Regions from separate parts of the Micromonospora sp. WMMD723 genome, predicted to be linked through region 2. Evidence: riboswitches for the same ligand, from Rfam matches in the RefSeq annotation. Region 2 holds a riboswitch; each other region holds the start of a gene.
What was found. Region 2 has a riboswitch for cobalamin ahead of ACN261_RS29740 (peptidase). Riboswitches for the same ligand answer to the same signal wherever they lie in the genome.
Positions count from the first base shown of each region.

Region 1 (4,820 bases), 150 kb from region 2:
GTCCGCCGGCCACACACCCGTACTGCATGCGCTGATCCGGCAGCGGCCCGGTCCGTGGGCCGCGGAGGTCGCGCGGATACTCGGCCGGGAGGGCGGCCCCGGCGTACGGGTCCGGGTGCTCAGCGTGCCCGCGCCGGCAGTGGCGCGTACCACCAGCGGCAAACCACGACGGCGGCCCATGTTCCGCGCCGCCACGGACGGCTCCCTCCCCGGCGAGGTGCTCTACGACTCCGCCGGGCCCGCAGCGTGGCCGCGATGAGCGCCGTCACCGCGGCGCAGACCGACAGGTGGCTCGCCGCGCTGCGCCGCATCACCCTCGTCCCGCCGGCCCACCGCGAGTCCACCGTCGACCGGGCGGGCGCGCTGGGGCTGCTGCGCTGCCCCGCCGAGACGCTGGAGCTGCTGGTCGAGGCCGGGCTACCGGTCACCGGCGCGGGCGACGAACGGCGGTTCTGCCACCACGACCTCATCAACCTGGGTCTCTACTCGGGAAGCGGGAACAGCCTGCCGGAGATCGGCTGGGAGTTCGCGTTCCGGTTCTCCCTGAAGCCCGCCGCCACCTGGACGGAACCGAGATCCTGGCGGATGACCGCGACGATGCGGTGTCCGGACGGCGGATGCGGCACCGACCCCCGCTGGCTGCTGCACCGACCGGTTCCGGAGCTGACCGGTGGCGCGGCCTCCGGCTGGGCCAGCGCCGCCGGGCCGGTGACCGTGACCGACGACGAGGTGCGGCTGCCGGCCGTACCCGACCTGGTCACCGTCGAACTGGACCTGGTCACCGCGGGCCGGGCGGACCGGATCGTCTCCCCCCGGCTGGCCCGGCTCTTCGCCGACATCCGGCACGGCGGGCCGCGCTTCCAGATGCTGCCGTCGAGTTGGCAGGTCGACCCGGACGACACGCTCGCCAACGGGGTGGTCGACTGCGTCTCCGCCAGCCTGTACCTCGAACGGGAGTGCCGGGCCATGGGGTACGAGGCGTACGCCCGAGGGGGTTGGCTGATCGGCATGATGGACCTCGACCACGCCTGGCTGGAGGTGCGCGACGACGACGGCCGGATCAAGGCGGTGGACCCGGTGATGGCGCTGCTGGCCCGCCTGCTTCCCGGCGACCGGACCGCCTTCGAGGAGTTCTGCATCGGCTCCAGCCTCAACCGGGTGTTGCCCTGCGCGTGCCGGGCGGAGGGTCCGATGGCGGTACACCACTGCGGGGGCCGGACCCGTCCGCTCGCGGTGGGCACCACCATCAAACCGCTGCGGCCCGGCCGACCCCGGACGCAGGGACCGCTGCCGTGACCGTCGGGTCCAGGGTGTACCGCGCGGGCGCCGAGGCGCGTTATGCGGCCATCTCCCAGCGCGGCACCCTGAAACCGACCCACCTGGTGCACCTCCTCGACGAGGTCTCCGCCGGCTGGTGGCGAGAGACGGCCGGACTCGACCGCTGGTCCTACTTCGAACGGCACCGGGTCCGCGCCGTGGTGCGGTACGTGCAGGCGTACACCCCGCCGGTGCGGGTGCTGCCCGGAGCGCCGCTCGACGCCGAACTGGCCGTCACCCTCGGCGTTGACCGGCGTGGCTGGTACGGCGGGCACGACGAGCTGACCCTGCGCGCAGCCGACGGCACCGTGGTGGCGGTGTGGACCAGCCGGTGGACCTGGTTGGACGCCGGCGCCGGGGTACGACCCACACCGCGCACCGAGGCACCCCCGGGCTTCGGCGGCGACTCGCCGCTGCTGCCGGAGCTGCCGCGACGACCCCGCAGCGGCGGAACCGAGACGGCGGCTTTCACCTTCAGCGACCGGGAGACGGATCTGAACGACCACGTCTTCTTCGCGTGCTACCTGGAGCGCGGCGAGAACGCGCTGGCCGACGCGGGGGTGCCGGCCGGCCGCACCGACACCAGCCGGTGCTGGTACCTGCGACCGGCGCAGGCCGGTCAGTCGATCACACCGGCGGTCACCGAGACCGCCCATGGGCACGTCGTCGAGCTGCGCTTCGGCGCGGGCGGCTTCCCGGCGGCGGTCTGCGAGTACACCACCACCGAGCGGTGACCGAACCGAGCCCAGGCCGGTCGGGATCGGACCGGTGTCAGCCGCTCACCGCCGCCGAGAGCGTCGTCGTGCTCCTCCGGCCGCACCGGAGTCCAGCGACCGGAGGGCCTCGTGGTTGGGCCTGACCGCCGGACACCTCGGCGAGGACGTCGTACACGCCGGCGTCCACGTGGACGCCGGAACACGGGGACCCGCTGCGTGTACTGTCGGGGCGGGCCGTGGCCGGCCGGCGTCGGTGGTGCGGGTTAGCATCGGCGACGGCATGATCGTGCGAGGTGCCCCGCGCCTGCGGGGAGAATCGGGAAGCCGGTGTGAATCCGGCACGGGCCCGCCGCGGTGACCGGGGAGCGACCGTCCAGGCGCGAGGAGCGCAGCCACTGGCCGCAGGGCTGGGAAGGCGGACGGGTAGGCGTTGATCCGGGAGTCCGAAGACCGGCCTCGCGTCGAGCGCCCATCCGTCGGGGGTGGGCCGAGCGCAGCGGGAGCCTGCCTGTGGAACTCTACGACGCCATCCACCACCGCCGGGACGTCCGGGCCGAGTTCACCGGGGAGCCGGTGCCGGCCGACACCCTGCACCGGATTCTCGACGCCGCGCACGCCGCGCCCAGCGTCGGCAACTCGCAGCCGTGGGATTTCGTTCTGGTCCGGGACCCGGCCGTCCGTCGCCGGTTCCATCGGCACGTGCAGGCCGAGCGGGCGACGTTCGCCGCCACTCTGGACGGTGCGGCGGCCGAGCGGTTCGCGCGTATCAAGATCGACGGGGTGCTGGAGTCGACGCTGTCGGTGGTCGTCACCTACGACCCACAGCGCGGCGGCCCGGCGGTGCTCGGGCGGCACGCCATCGCCGACGCGGGCCTCTACTCGGTCTGCCTGGCCATCCAGAACCTCTGGCTCGCCGCCACCGCCGAAGGGCTGGGCGTCGGGTGGGTGTCCTTCTACCGGGAGCCGTTCCTGGCCGAGCTGCTGGGTGTGCCGGCCGGCATCCGGCCGGTGGCCTGGCTCTGCGTCGGGCCGGTCACCCACCTGGAGGCCGTGCCCGATCTGGAGCGACACGGGTGGCGGCGGCGCAGGCCCCTCACCGAGGCGGTCCACCACGACCGGTGGCTACGGCGGGGGACCGACCAACCGAACAGCTAATTCGGGTACGTCGATGCGACGGCTAGGCTGGCGTCGCACTGAGTCATCACTCGGCTACGTTGGGAGGAGTTTCATGCGTACCACCGTCACGGTGCTGGCGGCGTCCGCGCTCGCCGCCCTGAGCCTCGCCGCCGCCGGCGCCACGCCGGCTCTCGCCGCCGCCCCGGCACCCTTCTGCGAGTCCGGCGCGTCGCAGTTCTACTGCGACGCCAGCAGCACCGGCACGACGACCTGGAGCATCACCTGGTACTCCGGCAGTGTCGGCACCTTCACGACCGCCGGGCCGACCCTCTTCGCCACCTGCCCGGCCAGCAACCTCGGCCACCACGTGCGGGCCAGTTACAGCTACGTCGACGGCGGTACCACCCAGTACAGCGGCACCACCCAGTTCATCTGCCGCAGCGGCCCCTGGCAGTAGGGCCGTCCGGCGTCCGGCGTACGCGTCACCCGCGCGTACGCCGGACGGGCTCATGCTGCGGCCGCAGCTACTCCGCGACCGCCGGACCCTCATGCCCGCGATGAGCATCGCACGGTGCTGGAACGAGGCCCGATGACAGCCGAGCCGGTCCGCGAGGGGAAGTACGCGCGCATCGAGCGGGAGCGGCGGTTCCTGCTGGCCGGACCGCCGCTGCCGGCCATGGTCACCGCCAGCCGTCGCATCACCGACCGGTACCTGGCCGGCACCCGACTGCGCCTCAGACGTTCCGAGAGCCTCACCGGCGGATCCCGCGAGTTCAAGCTCACCCAGAAGGTGCCCGCCGCCCGGCCGGGCCACATCCAGGGGCTGATCACGAACGTCTACCTGTCCCCGGCCGAGTACGAACTGCTCGCCCGCCTGCCCGCCGCGACGCTGTCCAAGACCCGCCTGAGCGTCCCACCGCTGGGCATCGACATCTTCGACCAGCCCCTGCACGGTCTGGTCCTGGCCGAGGCCGAGTTCACCACCGACGCGGCGGCACGCTCCTTCCTCCCACCACCGCAGATCGTCGCCGAGGTCACCGACGACCCCCGCTTCACCGGCGGCTCACTCGTCCACGCCAACCGCGAGGCCCTGCTCGGCTGGCTCGCCGGCTACGGCATCACGCCAGCCCCCACCACCCCGTGGACCGCCTGAACCCCCTCGACCACCGGCGCCGACGACTGCGCAGGTGCCCAATCCGCAGACGGTCCCGTGGGCGGTCGACGGCCGCGGTCCGACCGGACGTCGGTCACCGCCGGCTACCGCGCCGAGCGCGGCGAGCCGAGGTGACGAGGTGCGGCGGGTGGGGGAGTTGTTCCAGCGCTCCGCGCACGAGGGGCTGCGGTCTGCGGGGGTCTTCGCGGTGGGCATGGTGCAGCGGACGCAACGGGCGCAGGATCTCCGCGACGCGCCGGAGACGGTGAAGTTGCGGCAGTTCAACCTGGCCGCCGCGGTCCCCAGGCTGCTCGCTGCCTGTGCGGAGCACCAGGTCACCGTCACGGGGTAGCCATGGAGGTGGGCGTCGCCGCGACCTGACGGGCCGCATCCGGACAGGGGCGGTCCCGCTCGCGCCGGACTCACCCTTCCGACACAACCTGACCGTTCGAGGTCGGCAGCCCTTCCAGTTCGGCCCGCAGCGTCGCGAGTGCGGCGTCGATGATGTCGCCGAGCCG
Region 1 is NZ_JBMKNR010000001.1:6,722,620-6,727,439, reverse strand. Features, by position in the region: gene ACN261_RS29140 (AMP-binding protein) at 1-259, shown strand, start outside; gene ACN261_RS29135 (hypothetical protein) at 256-1,296, shown strand; gene ACN261_RS29130 (hypothetical protein) at 1,293-2,051, shown strand; cobalamin riboswitch at 2,309-2,506, shown strand; gene bluB (5,6-dimethylbenzimidazole synthase) at 2,544-3,188, shown strand; gene ACN261_RS29120 (hypothetical protein) at 3,262-3,606, shown strand; gene ACN261_RS29115 (hypothetical protein) at 3,739-4,302, shown strand; gene ACN261_RS29110 (hypothetical protein) at 4,451-4,654, shown strand; gene ACN261_RS29105 (TetR/AcrR family transcriptional regulator) at 4,725-4,820, opposite strand, start outside.
Region 1: another riboswitch for cobalamin. It lies ahead of bluB (5,6-dimethylbenzimidazole synthase); the one in region 2 lies ahead of ACN261_RS29740 (peptidase).

Region 2 (4,820 bases):
TTCCGGCTGGCCACCGGCGGCGTCGCCGACGACACCCAGATACACACCCACCTGTGCTACAGCGAGTTCGGTGAGGTGATCACCGCCATCGACGCGCTCGACGCGGACGTCACCAGCATCGAGGCGTCGCGTTCGAAGATGGAGATCCTCGACGACCTTGCCGCGATCGGCTATCGCCGGGGGGTCGGCCCCGGGGTGTGGGACATCCACTCGCCCCGCGTCCCACCGCACCACGAGGTGGTCGACGCGCTCCGTCGGGCCGTCGCGGCCGTGCCCGCCCGACGGCTGTGGGTCAACCCGGACTGTGGTCTGAAGACCCGCACCTATGCCGAGGTCGAGGCGTCCCTCCGACACCTCGTCGCCGCTGCCGCCGAGGTCCGCGCGAGCTGACTGGGCCGGTCCGGGCGGACTCCCCCTGGGGTCCGCCCGGAGCGGATGAGTCGTTCGCGCGAACCCCATGCCCGGCAGGATCGGGCGGCCCAGGATGATGCCGTCGCGTGCCGGGCGGCGTCCGGGTGGGTGTCGCGGTGGTTCATGGCGTCGGTGTGGGCGAGCCCGGCGGTCGCGGGATCCGCTGGGCATCTAGCAGGTCACGGATCCGGCTGTCGGCGTCGCGGTGGGTCGCACAGCACTGCGGCGTCGATTCGACGATGCGCCGGATGTCGGCCAGCAGTGTGCTCAGGGTGTTCACCTGGTCGGTCAGGCTGCGGTTTCGCGCTTCGCGTGCGCCGAGTTGCCGTCGCGTGGAGGCGAGACGTTCGTAGTCCGCTGCCGGGAGGACGACGACATCTTCGTCATCGATTCTGATGCGACGTGGTGCGGCGGGCCTAGTCACTGGCCGTTCCGTTCGGCGGGCATGCCGGCGGTGCCGGGGGTCACGGCACCGGATGTTGACGGACGGGGTCGTTGTGCTGGTGGCGCTTGCATCGGGGTCTCCTTGTGCCGAGTCGTCGAACTCGGCTGGGAGCGGTGCGGTCGCAGGCAGCACCGGATGTCGTGCTGTCGGCGATGGTCGACCCGCCCTCGAAGGTCGCCGAGCTCTCCGCGTGCGGGTGCACGTGGGCAGCGGGCAGGTCTTCGGACTCGTGGGCGTCGTGCTCAGGCCTACCGGCCGTCGCTTCCCAGGCCGTGCGGGCCCAGTGCTGATGACGGCGGTCGTTCCCACTCACCGCTGCGGGGCAGTCCCGGTCTCGCACCGGGTTCCCTCTTGCGCCGCCACGTGGTGGCGTGGCGGACCGACTGCGGTGTCACGATATCGCGTCGGGTCCCGATGCGGCGGTGCTTCGGGCCGCAGCGTTGCGCACCGGGGGCGACGCGGCGAGTCAATGTGCCGGTGCTGACCGCATTCGTGTCGGCTGGTGGGGGTACGGCGCTTGTCGTCCATAGAGGACTCCGTAACGCTGGTTCTCACCAAGCGTGTTCGCGCGATGGCGCATTGACATCCACTGTCGAGGGCGATCAGACTGTCGCGACAACTCCATCAACGTGTGTGCGTGGGGGAAGTCCGGTCGAAGTCCGGCGCTGGCCCGCAACGGTAGGTCGTCGAGGTGGCAGACACCCCTGACGGCGAGCCCGAATACCCGCCGCACGCGTGGTTTTCCGTTCCCCACCCGTCGTGGCCCACGGGTCGGAGGCCGGTCGATCCTGCCTGCCGGTGGCGATCGTCCGGGTTCTGACGACCGCCGGGCCGGAAAGGCGCTTCCGATGGTCGTCCGCCTGAGCCGGCACCGCCTGCTCGCCCTGTTCTGCGGCGTACTCGCCGCTCTCACCCTCGCCACACCTGCGACCGCCGCACCCGCGCACCCCGGCGTCGACCGGGCCGGGGCCGCCGCCGGCTGGCTCGCGCGGCAACTCGTCGACGGTGAACGATTCGAGGTGGTCTTCGACGGCGTCGCCTACCCCGACCAGGGGCTGACCCTCGACGCGGTGTTCGCCTTCGCCGCCGCCGGTGTCGCCGACGACTTCGGCGCGCAGGCACTGGACTGGGTCACCCGACCGGACATCCGCGACGGTTACGTCGGTGACGGCGGCACCGAGGCTTACGCCGGCGCGACCGCGAAGCTCGCCCTCGCCGTGCAGGTACGCGGGGGCGACCCGACCGACGTCGGCGGTGTCGACCTGGTCGCCCGGTTGCGGGGCCTGGAATCGCCCAGCGGCCGCTTCACCGACCGGTCCGCGTACGGGAACTACAGCAATGCGTTCAGCCAGTCCTTCGCGATCCTCGCCCTGGACCGCACGGCGCACGGTGTGCCCGCGACCGCCGCCATCTGGCTGGCCGGGACCCGCTGCCCGGACGGCGGATACCCGCTGCTGCCCGCTCAGCCGGTGTGTACCTCCGATGTGGACGCCACCGCACTGGCGGTGCAGGCGCTCCAGGCGGCGGGCCGCCCAGCCGACGCTGCCGCCGGGCTGCGCTGGCTGGTGTCGGTGCAGGGCGCCAACGGCAGTTTCGCCGACTCGTCGGGTGTCCCGAACGCCAACAGCACCGGGCTCGCCGCGCAGGCGCTGCGCGCCGGCCACCGGCCGTTGGCCTGGTTGCGGGCACGGGCGTTCCTGGTCGGCCTGCAGGTGGGTTGCGGCGCAGCGCCGGCCGACCGGGGCGCGGTCGACTTCGACGGCGGCACCTTCGACCCGGCCACCGCCACCCGCGCCACCGGCCAGGCCGTCCTGGGCCTGACCGGTGCCGGTTACGCCACGCTCTCCGCTGCGGCCGCCGGTTCCGGCGCGCCGGTCCTGAGCTGTCCATGACCTGTCGTGCCGACCTGAACCCGGGAGGACCTGTGTTCCGTCTCCGATCCATCGTCCGCGTACGGCTCGCCGGCCTGCTTGCCGCCACCGTGGCCGCGGTCGCCCTGACCGCCGTGGAGCCCGCGCCGCAGGCGGCGCACGCCGCCGCGTGCACCGGCACCTCAGGGGTCACCGTCGTGGTCGACTTCGCCGCGCTCGGCGGGGGCGTGCAGGTCGCGTGCGCCCTGGGCGACCCGGCCACCGGGGTGGCCGCCCTGCAGGGGGCCGGTTTCACGGTGACCGGCACCTCGCGCTGGGGTCTGGCGTTCGTCTGCCGGATCAACGGCAAGCCCACCTCCGCGACCGAGCCGTGTGTCAACACGCCGCCGGCGACCGCCTACTGGTCGTACTGGCATGCCCCGGCGGGCGGGTCGTGGTCCTACAGTTCCTCGGGCGCGAGCAGCTACAACCCGGCTCCGGGCAGTGTCGAGGGCTGGTCGTTCGGGGCGGGCGCAGCGCCGAGCATCCCTGTTCCATGATCCTGACGGCATCCCTGGTGTGACCGGCGCGTCGGCTGTCGGCGGCCGCCCTGGCGTCCTGCGACGCCAGGGCGATACCGTGTCGGCATCCGGTGCGCCGGGTACACAACTGCATACGTCCCGTGTGGGGGGAAGCCGGTAGAAGCCGGCGCTGACCCGCAACCGTGAGCGAGGGGTCCTCTCGCGAGCCGGAATGCCCCGCCCGGGACGAGCGGCTTCCACTGTCGAGGTCTACAGGGTGAGGTCCGGGCTGCCGTCGACGGTCCGTTCACCCCGCTCACCGCAGCATGCGGAGCGGGGTGACGTGCCCGGGGGTGTGTTCCGGAGGTCTCACCGACCGCTCTGCGAAAGGCAATCCCATGCTTTTGTCCCGGCGTCTCGCCACCGGCCTCGGCGCGATCGTGGCGACGACCGTCGTCACGGCCGCGGTGCCCCTGGCCGGGGTGGCCGCACCCGCCCCGGCTGATGCCGCCGCCGCGCGTGACGCCACCTCGTGGTTGGCCGGTGAGTTCACCGACGGCACGCTGCCTGGGCCGTTCGGTGGTCAGGACTGGGGTCTGACCATCGACGGCATCATCGCGATGTCCGCCACCGGCGGGTCCGCGCCGACGCGTCAGGCGGCGACCGGGCAGGTCGCGGCGCACGTCCGGTCCTACAACAGCTACGACGACTGGGGCATCGAGGGTTTCACCGACGGCGGGGCGACCGCGAAGCTGCTCTACGTCGCGTCCGCCGCCGGCGCCGACCCCACCGACTTCGGCGGGTACGACCTGCGGGAGGTGACGCTGTCCCTGCTGGCCGGGGCGGACGCCGGTCACCAGCGGGGACGGATCACCAGTCGCACCACAGCGGACAGTGGACCGGACGCCAGCAACACCTTCGACCAGTCCTTCGCGGTGCTGGGTCTGGCCCGCAGCGGTGACCTGCCGCAGGACACCGTCGACTTCCTCGTCCGGCAGCAGTGCGCCGCCGGCGGCTTCCGGCTCTACCCGGACACCGCGGACGGCCCGTCGCCGTCCTGCGACGAGCAGCCGGGCGCGACCCTCGACGTCGATTCCACGGCGATGGCCGTGCAGGCGTTGCTGGCTGCCGCTGACTCCGGTGCCGCCGACGCTTCCGACGCCGCCCGCCGGGGCGCGGACTGGTTGGTGGGTCAGCAGCACGCCGACGGTTCGTTCGGCGGTTCCGGCCCGACCACCGGCGCGAACTCCAACAGCACCGGGCTGGCCGGGCAGGCGCTCGCCGCTGCCGGCCGGGACAGCCAGGCTGCACGGGCCGCACACGCTGTGACGCAGTTGCAGCTCACGGCGGCGAACGGTGGTGCTGCCGCCGGCGACGCGGGCGCGATCGCCTACCACGCCGAATCGTTCACCGGCGCTGTCTCGACGGGGATCGCGGACACCGACCGGGACCAGTGGCGCAGGGCCACCGCGCAGGCCCTGCTCGGGCTCGCCCAGGTGCCGCTGGGCCGCATCGGTCTCGACCTGCCGCCGACGTCGCCGACGCCCACGCCGACCGGCACCGCGACTCCCACACCGACCGTGTCCCCCACCC
Region 2 is NZ_JBMKNR010000001.1:6,872,552-6,877,371, forward strand. Features, by position in the region: gene metE (5-methyltetrahydropteroyltriglutamate--homocysteine S-methyltransferase) at 1-390, shown strand, start outside; gene ACN261_RS29735 (hypothetical protein) at 533-835, opposite strand; cobalamin riboswitch at 1,052-1,255, opposite strand; cobalamin riboswitch at 1,474-1,602, shown strand; gene ACN261_RS29740 (peptidase) at 1,705-2,748, shown strand; gene ACN261_RS29745 (hypothetical protein) at 2,745-3,266, shown strand; gene ACN261_RS29750 (cell wall anchor protein) at 3,626-4,820, shown strand, end outside.

Region 3 (4,820 bases), 270 kb from region 2:
GACTCGTCGCGGAACACCCAGTTGGTGCCCGACGCCAACCCGTTGAGCAGGCCCCTCGACCGCAGGAAGTAGACGTAGGCGAACGCGCCGTAGAAGAACAGCCCCTCGATGCAGGCGGCGAAGCAGATCAGGTTCAGCAGGAACGCCCGCCGGTCCGCCCGGGTCCGCAGCTCCCGCAGCTCGAAGACCGAGTCGATCCAGCGGAAGCAGAACTCGGCCTTGCGCCGGATCGACGGGATGTTCTCGATGGCGGCGAAGGCGGCGAACCGTTCCTGCTCGTCGGGGACGTACGTGTCGAGCAGGTTCAGGTAGAACTGCACGTGCACGGCTTCCTCGAACAGCTGCCGGGACAGGTAGAGCCGGCCCTCCGGGGAGTTGACGTGCTGATAGAGGTTGAGCACCAGGTTGTTGGCGACGATCGTGTCGCCGGTGGCGAAGAACGCCACCAGCCGGGACACCAGGTGCCGTTCGGCAGGCGACAGCCGTTCCAGGTCGGCCAGGTCGGCGTGCAGGTCGACCTCCTCCACCGTCCAGGTGTTGCGGATGGCGTCCTTGAACCTGTCGAAGAAGTGCGGGTAGCGCATCGGCCGCAGGGTGAGGTCCATGCCGGGGTCGAGCAGCAGCTGCCGCCCGGCGGTGCGGGGTTCGTCGACGGTGGTCACTGGCACGCCTCGCAGCTCTCGGGGTTCTCCAGGGAACAGGCCAGCGCCTCGGCATCGGCCGTGACGACCGGGGCGACGGTGACGGTGGCCTGCTGGATCCGGGTCGCCGGACGCGACCGCAGGTAGTAGGTGGTCTTCAGCCCGGACTTCCAGGCGTACAGGTACATCGAGGACAGCTTGCCGATGGTCGGCGCGCTGAGGAACAGGTTCAGCGACTGCGACTGGTCGACGTACGGCGCCCGCGCGGCGGCCAGGTCGATCAGTGCCCGCTGCGGCAGCTCCCACGCGGTGCGGAACAACTCCCGCACCTCGGCGGGCAGCTCCACGATGCCCTGCACCGACCCGTCGGCCCGCTTGATCCGGTCGCGGATCTCCGCCGTCCACAGTCCGCGCGCCTTCAGCTCGCGTACCAGATAGGTGTTGATCTGCAGAAACTCCCCGGACATGGTCTCGCGCTTGAACAGGTTGGACACCTGCGGCTCGATGCACTCGTAGCAGCCGGCGATCGAGGCGATCGTGGCGGTCGGGGCGATCGCCACCAGCAGCGAGTTGCGCAGGCCGTGCGTCGCGATCCGGGTGCGTAGCGCCGCCCACCGCGCGGTCTGGGTGGGCTCGGCCCCCCACAGGTCCGGGTGCAGGTCACCCCGGGCCGCCCGGGTTTCGGCGTACGCCGGGTGCGCGCCGAACCGTTCGGCGAGGCCGGTCGACGTCTCCAGGGCGGTCAGGAGGATCTCCTCCTGGACCCGGGTGGACAGCTCCCGGGCCCCGGCCGAGTCGAACGGCAGCCGCAGCGCGAACAACGCGTCCTGCAAACCCATCAGCCCCAGCCCGACCGGCCGCCAGCGCGGGTTCGACGCCGCCGCCTGCTCGGCCGGGTAGTAGTTGATGTCGATCACCCGGTCGAGGAACACCACCGCCGTCCGGACCGTCTCGCGCAACCTCTCCCAGTCGACGCCGTCGTCGGTGAGGTGCGCGCCGAGGTTGACCGAGCCGAGGTTGCACACCGCCGTCTCGGTGTCGCTGTTCACCTCCAGGATCTCGGTGCACAGGTTGGACAGGTGGATCGTGTTGCCCGGCACGCCGGTCTGGTTGGACAGCCGGTTCGCCGGGTCCTTGAACGTCATCCACCCGTTGCCGGTCTGCGCCAGGGTGCGCATCATCCGCCCGTACAGGTCGCGGGCCTTGACCGTGCGGACCGCCTTCTTCTCGGCGACCCGGTACGCGGCGTCGAACTCCTCGCCGTAGAGGTCGGGCAGCTCCGGGGCGTCCGACGGGTCGATCAGCGACCAGTCACCGTCGGCCTCGACCCGGCGCATGAACTCGTCGGGGATCCAGTTGGCCAGGTTAAGGTTGTGGGTGCGCCGCGCCTCCTCACCGGTGTTGTCCCGCAGCTCCAGGAACTCCTCGACGTCCGGGTGCCACGGCTCCAGGTAGACGCAGGCCGCCCCCTTGCGCCGGCCACCCTGGTTGACCGCCGCCACCCCGGCGTCGAGGGTCTTCAGGAACGGCACGATCCCGTTCGACCTGCCGTTGGTGCCCCGGATCAGCGCCCCCCGGCCGCGCACCCGCGTGAAGGAGATGCCGATGCCGCCGGAGAACTTGGACAGCTTCGCCACCTGGTGGTAGCGCTCGTAGATCGAGTCCAGTTCGTCGCGCGGCGAGTCGACCAGGAAACACGACGACATCTGGGTGTGCCGGGTGCCCGAGTTGAACAACGTCGGGGAACTCGGCAGGTAGGCCAGCGACGACATCAGCCGGTAGAACCCGACCGCCTCGTCGGGCGTGCCGGACAGCCCGCAGGCCACCCGCAGCAGCCAGTACTGCGGGGTCTCCACCACCAGCCGCGACTGCGGGTGCCGCAGCAGGTACCGGTCGGCCACCGTACGCAGCCCGAAGTACTCGAACCGCAGGTCACCGGCCGGGTCGACGGCGTCGTCGAGCTGGCGTACGTGCCGGGCCACGAACGCGGCGGTGTCGTCGGCGATCAGGCCGAGGCCGTGGGCGTACCGGATGGACTCGCTGAACGAGGTCACCGCCTGCCCGCGTACCTCCTCGTCCACGTAGGCGGCCAGCAGCCGGGCCGCCAGTCGGGAGTACTGCGGTTCCGTGCCGATCAGCTCCGCCGCCGTCTGGATCGACAGCTTGTCCAGCTCGGCCGTGGTCGCCCCGTCGTAGAGGCCGCTGATCGTCCTGGTGGCCACCCGCAGCGGGTCGACCTCGTCCAGGTCGGTGGTCCACCGGGCGACGGCCGTGACGATCCGGTTGACGTCCACCGGCTCGGTGTCGCCGTCGCGCTTGCGTACCCGCATCGCCGGCCGGCGTGGCTCCGCACCGTCGACGTCGGACGGTGGGCTCTGCGCTGTGCTCGTCATGACCTCTCCTCGCTGTCACCGATGGCCATCGGGACGCGGGAGGACGCCGACGGGCGCGGCGACGGCCGGCCCGGGTGCTGGCGTCGGTCGTCCCGCGCGACCTCCGACCGCCGTGCGCAGCAGCGCACGGCGCACTGGCAGGTCTTCGGACTCGCGGGCGTGACCGGGTCGGTCGCCTACTGGCCGTCGCTTCCCAGACCTCGCGGTCCAGTGCTCGATGACGGCGGTCGTTCCCACTTACCGCTGCGGGGCAGTCCCGGATTTCCACCGGGTTCCCTGTTGCCTCGACCGGACCACCGGGCCCGGCCGAACCAGCTGCGTGGCACACCATATATGGCGTGGATGGGGGAGAGGCAACACTAGATGTCGCGTCGGCGTGTCAGATAACTCTCATCCGACCGGCCGGTGGCCCGCAGTGACGCCAGCAGCCGCAGCGCGTCGGCGTCGGCGCTGCCCGGCTCGGCGGTGAAGACCAGCATGACCGGGCCGGGGTTGCCGGGCAGCGGGTAGGTGTCCCAGTCCAGGACGATGTCACCGACCTCGGGGACCTGGAAGGTCTTGGTGCCGCTGACCGACCCGCGCACGTCGTGCCGGGACCACAGCCGCCGGAACTCGGCGCTGCGGATGCTCAGCTCACCGACGACGGCGGTGGCCCGGGGGTGGGTGGGGTCCGTGGCGACGGCGGCGCGCATCATGCCGATGTAGTCCATGGCCTGCTGCTCCCAGGACGCGCAGCGCCGCAGTGGGGCAGCCGCCTCGTCGAACATCAGCAGCAGCATGTTGAGCCGGTCCGGCGGGTGGTCCGCCGGGTCGCCGAGCAGCGCCACCGCCCACGTGTTCCAGGCGAGCAGGTCCAGGTGCCGGCCGAGCACCACCGCCGGGGTGTCCAGCACCCGCAGCAGCCGCCTGGTGCTCTCCGGTACCCGTTCCGGGCCGTGGTCGACCCGGGCGGGCGGCGGCCGGCGGGCGGCGCGGGCCAGGGTGAACAGGTGCCGGCGTTCCGCGTCGTCGAGGCCGAGGGCGGCGGCGAGCCCGTCCAGCACGTCGTCGGACGGGCGCACCTCCCGGCCCTGCTCCATCCGCTGGTAGTAGTCGGTGCTCAACCCGGCCAGCAGCGCCAGCTCCTCGCGGCGCAGCCCGGTGACCCGGCGTCGCCCGCCCGGCTCCAGGCCGACGTCCCGGGGGTGCAACCGGGCGCGCCGGGCACGCAGGAAGTCACCGAGTTCACGGGCGTACGGACGGGTCATGCCGCCAGTGTGGCGCGGCCCGCACCGGCGTGGGTAGGTCTGCGGGACCTAGGTAACCGGGTACGACCGGTCCCGCCCGGCCGGGCCCTAGCGTCGGCGGTCCCACCCGACCGTCAGGGAGCAGCAGATGACCTGGACCGCCGACCACATCCCCGACCAGCACGGCCGTACCGCCGTCGTGACCGGCGCGAACTCCGGCCTCGGCCTGGTCACCGCCACCGCACTGGCCCGGCGGGGGGCGCGGGTCGTGCTCGCCGTGCGCGACACCGCCGCCGGCCGGCGGGCCGCCCACAGCATGGGCGGCGACGTCGAGGTACGCGAGCTGGACCTCGCCTCCCTCGCCTCGGTCCGGGAGTTCGCGGCGGCCCTGGCCGCCGACCGTCCGGTGCTCGACCTGCTGGTCAACAACGCCGGTGCGGTGCTGCTCGGGCCGCGCCGCACCAGCGTGGACGGCCACGAGCTGCACCTCGCCACCAACCTGCTGGGCCACTTCGCGCTGACCGGCCTGCTGCTGGGCAACCTGGCCGCGGCGCGGGCGG
Region 3 is NZ_JBMKNR010000001.1:6,604,573-6,609,392, reverse strand. Features, by position in the region: gene ACN261_RS28625 (ribonucleotide-diphosphate reductase subunit beta) at 1-605, opposite strand, end outside; gene ACN261_RS28620 (ribonucleoside-diphosphate reductase subunit alpha) at 659-3,034, opposite strand; cobalamin riboswitch at 3,154-3,366, opposite strand; gene ACN261_RS28615 (helix-turn-helix transcriptional regulator) at 3,394-4,281, opposite strand; gene ACN261_RS28610 (oxidoreductase) at 4,409-4,820, shown strand, end outside.
Region 3: another riboswitch for cobalamin. It lies ahead of ACN261_RS28620 (ribonucleoside-diphosphate reductase subunit alpha); the one in region 2 lies ahead of ACN261_RS29740 (peptidase).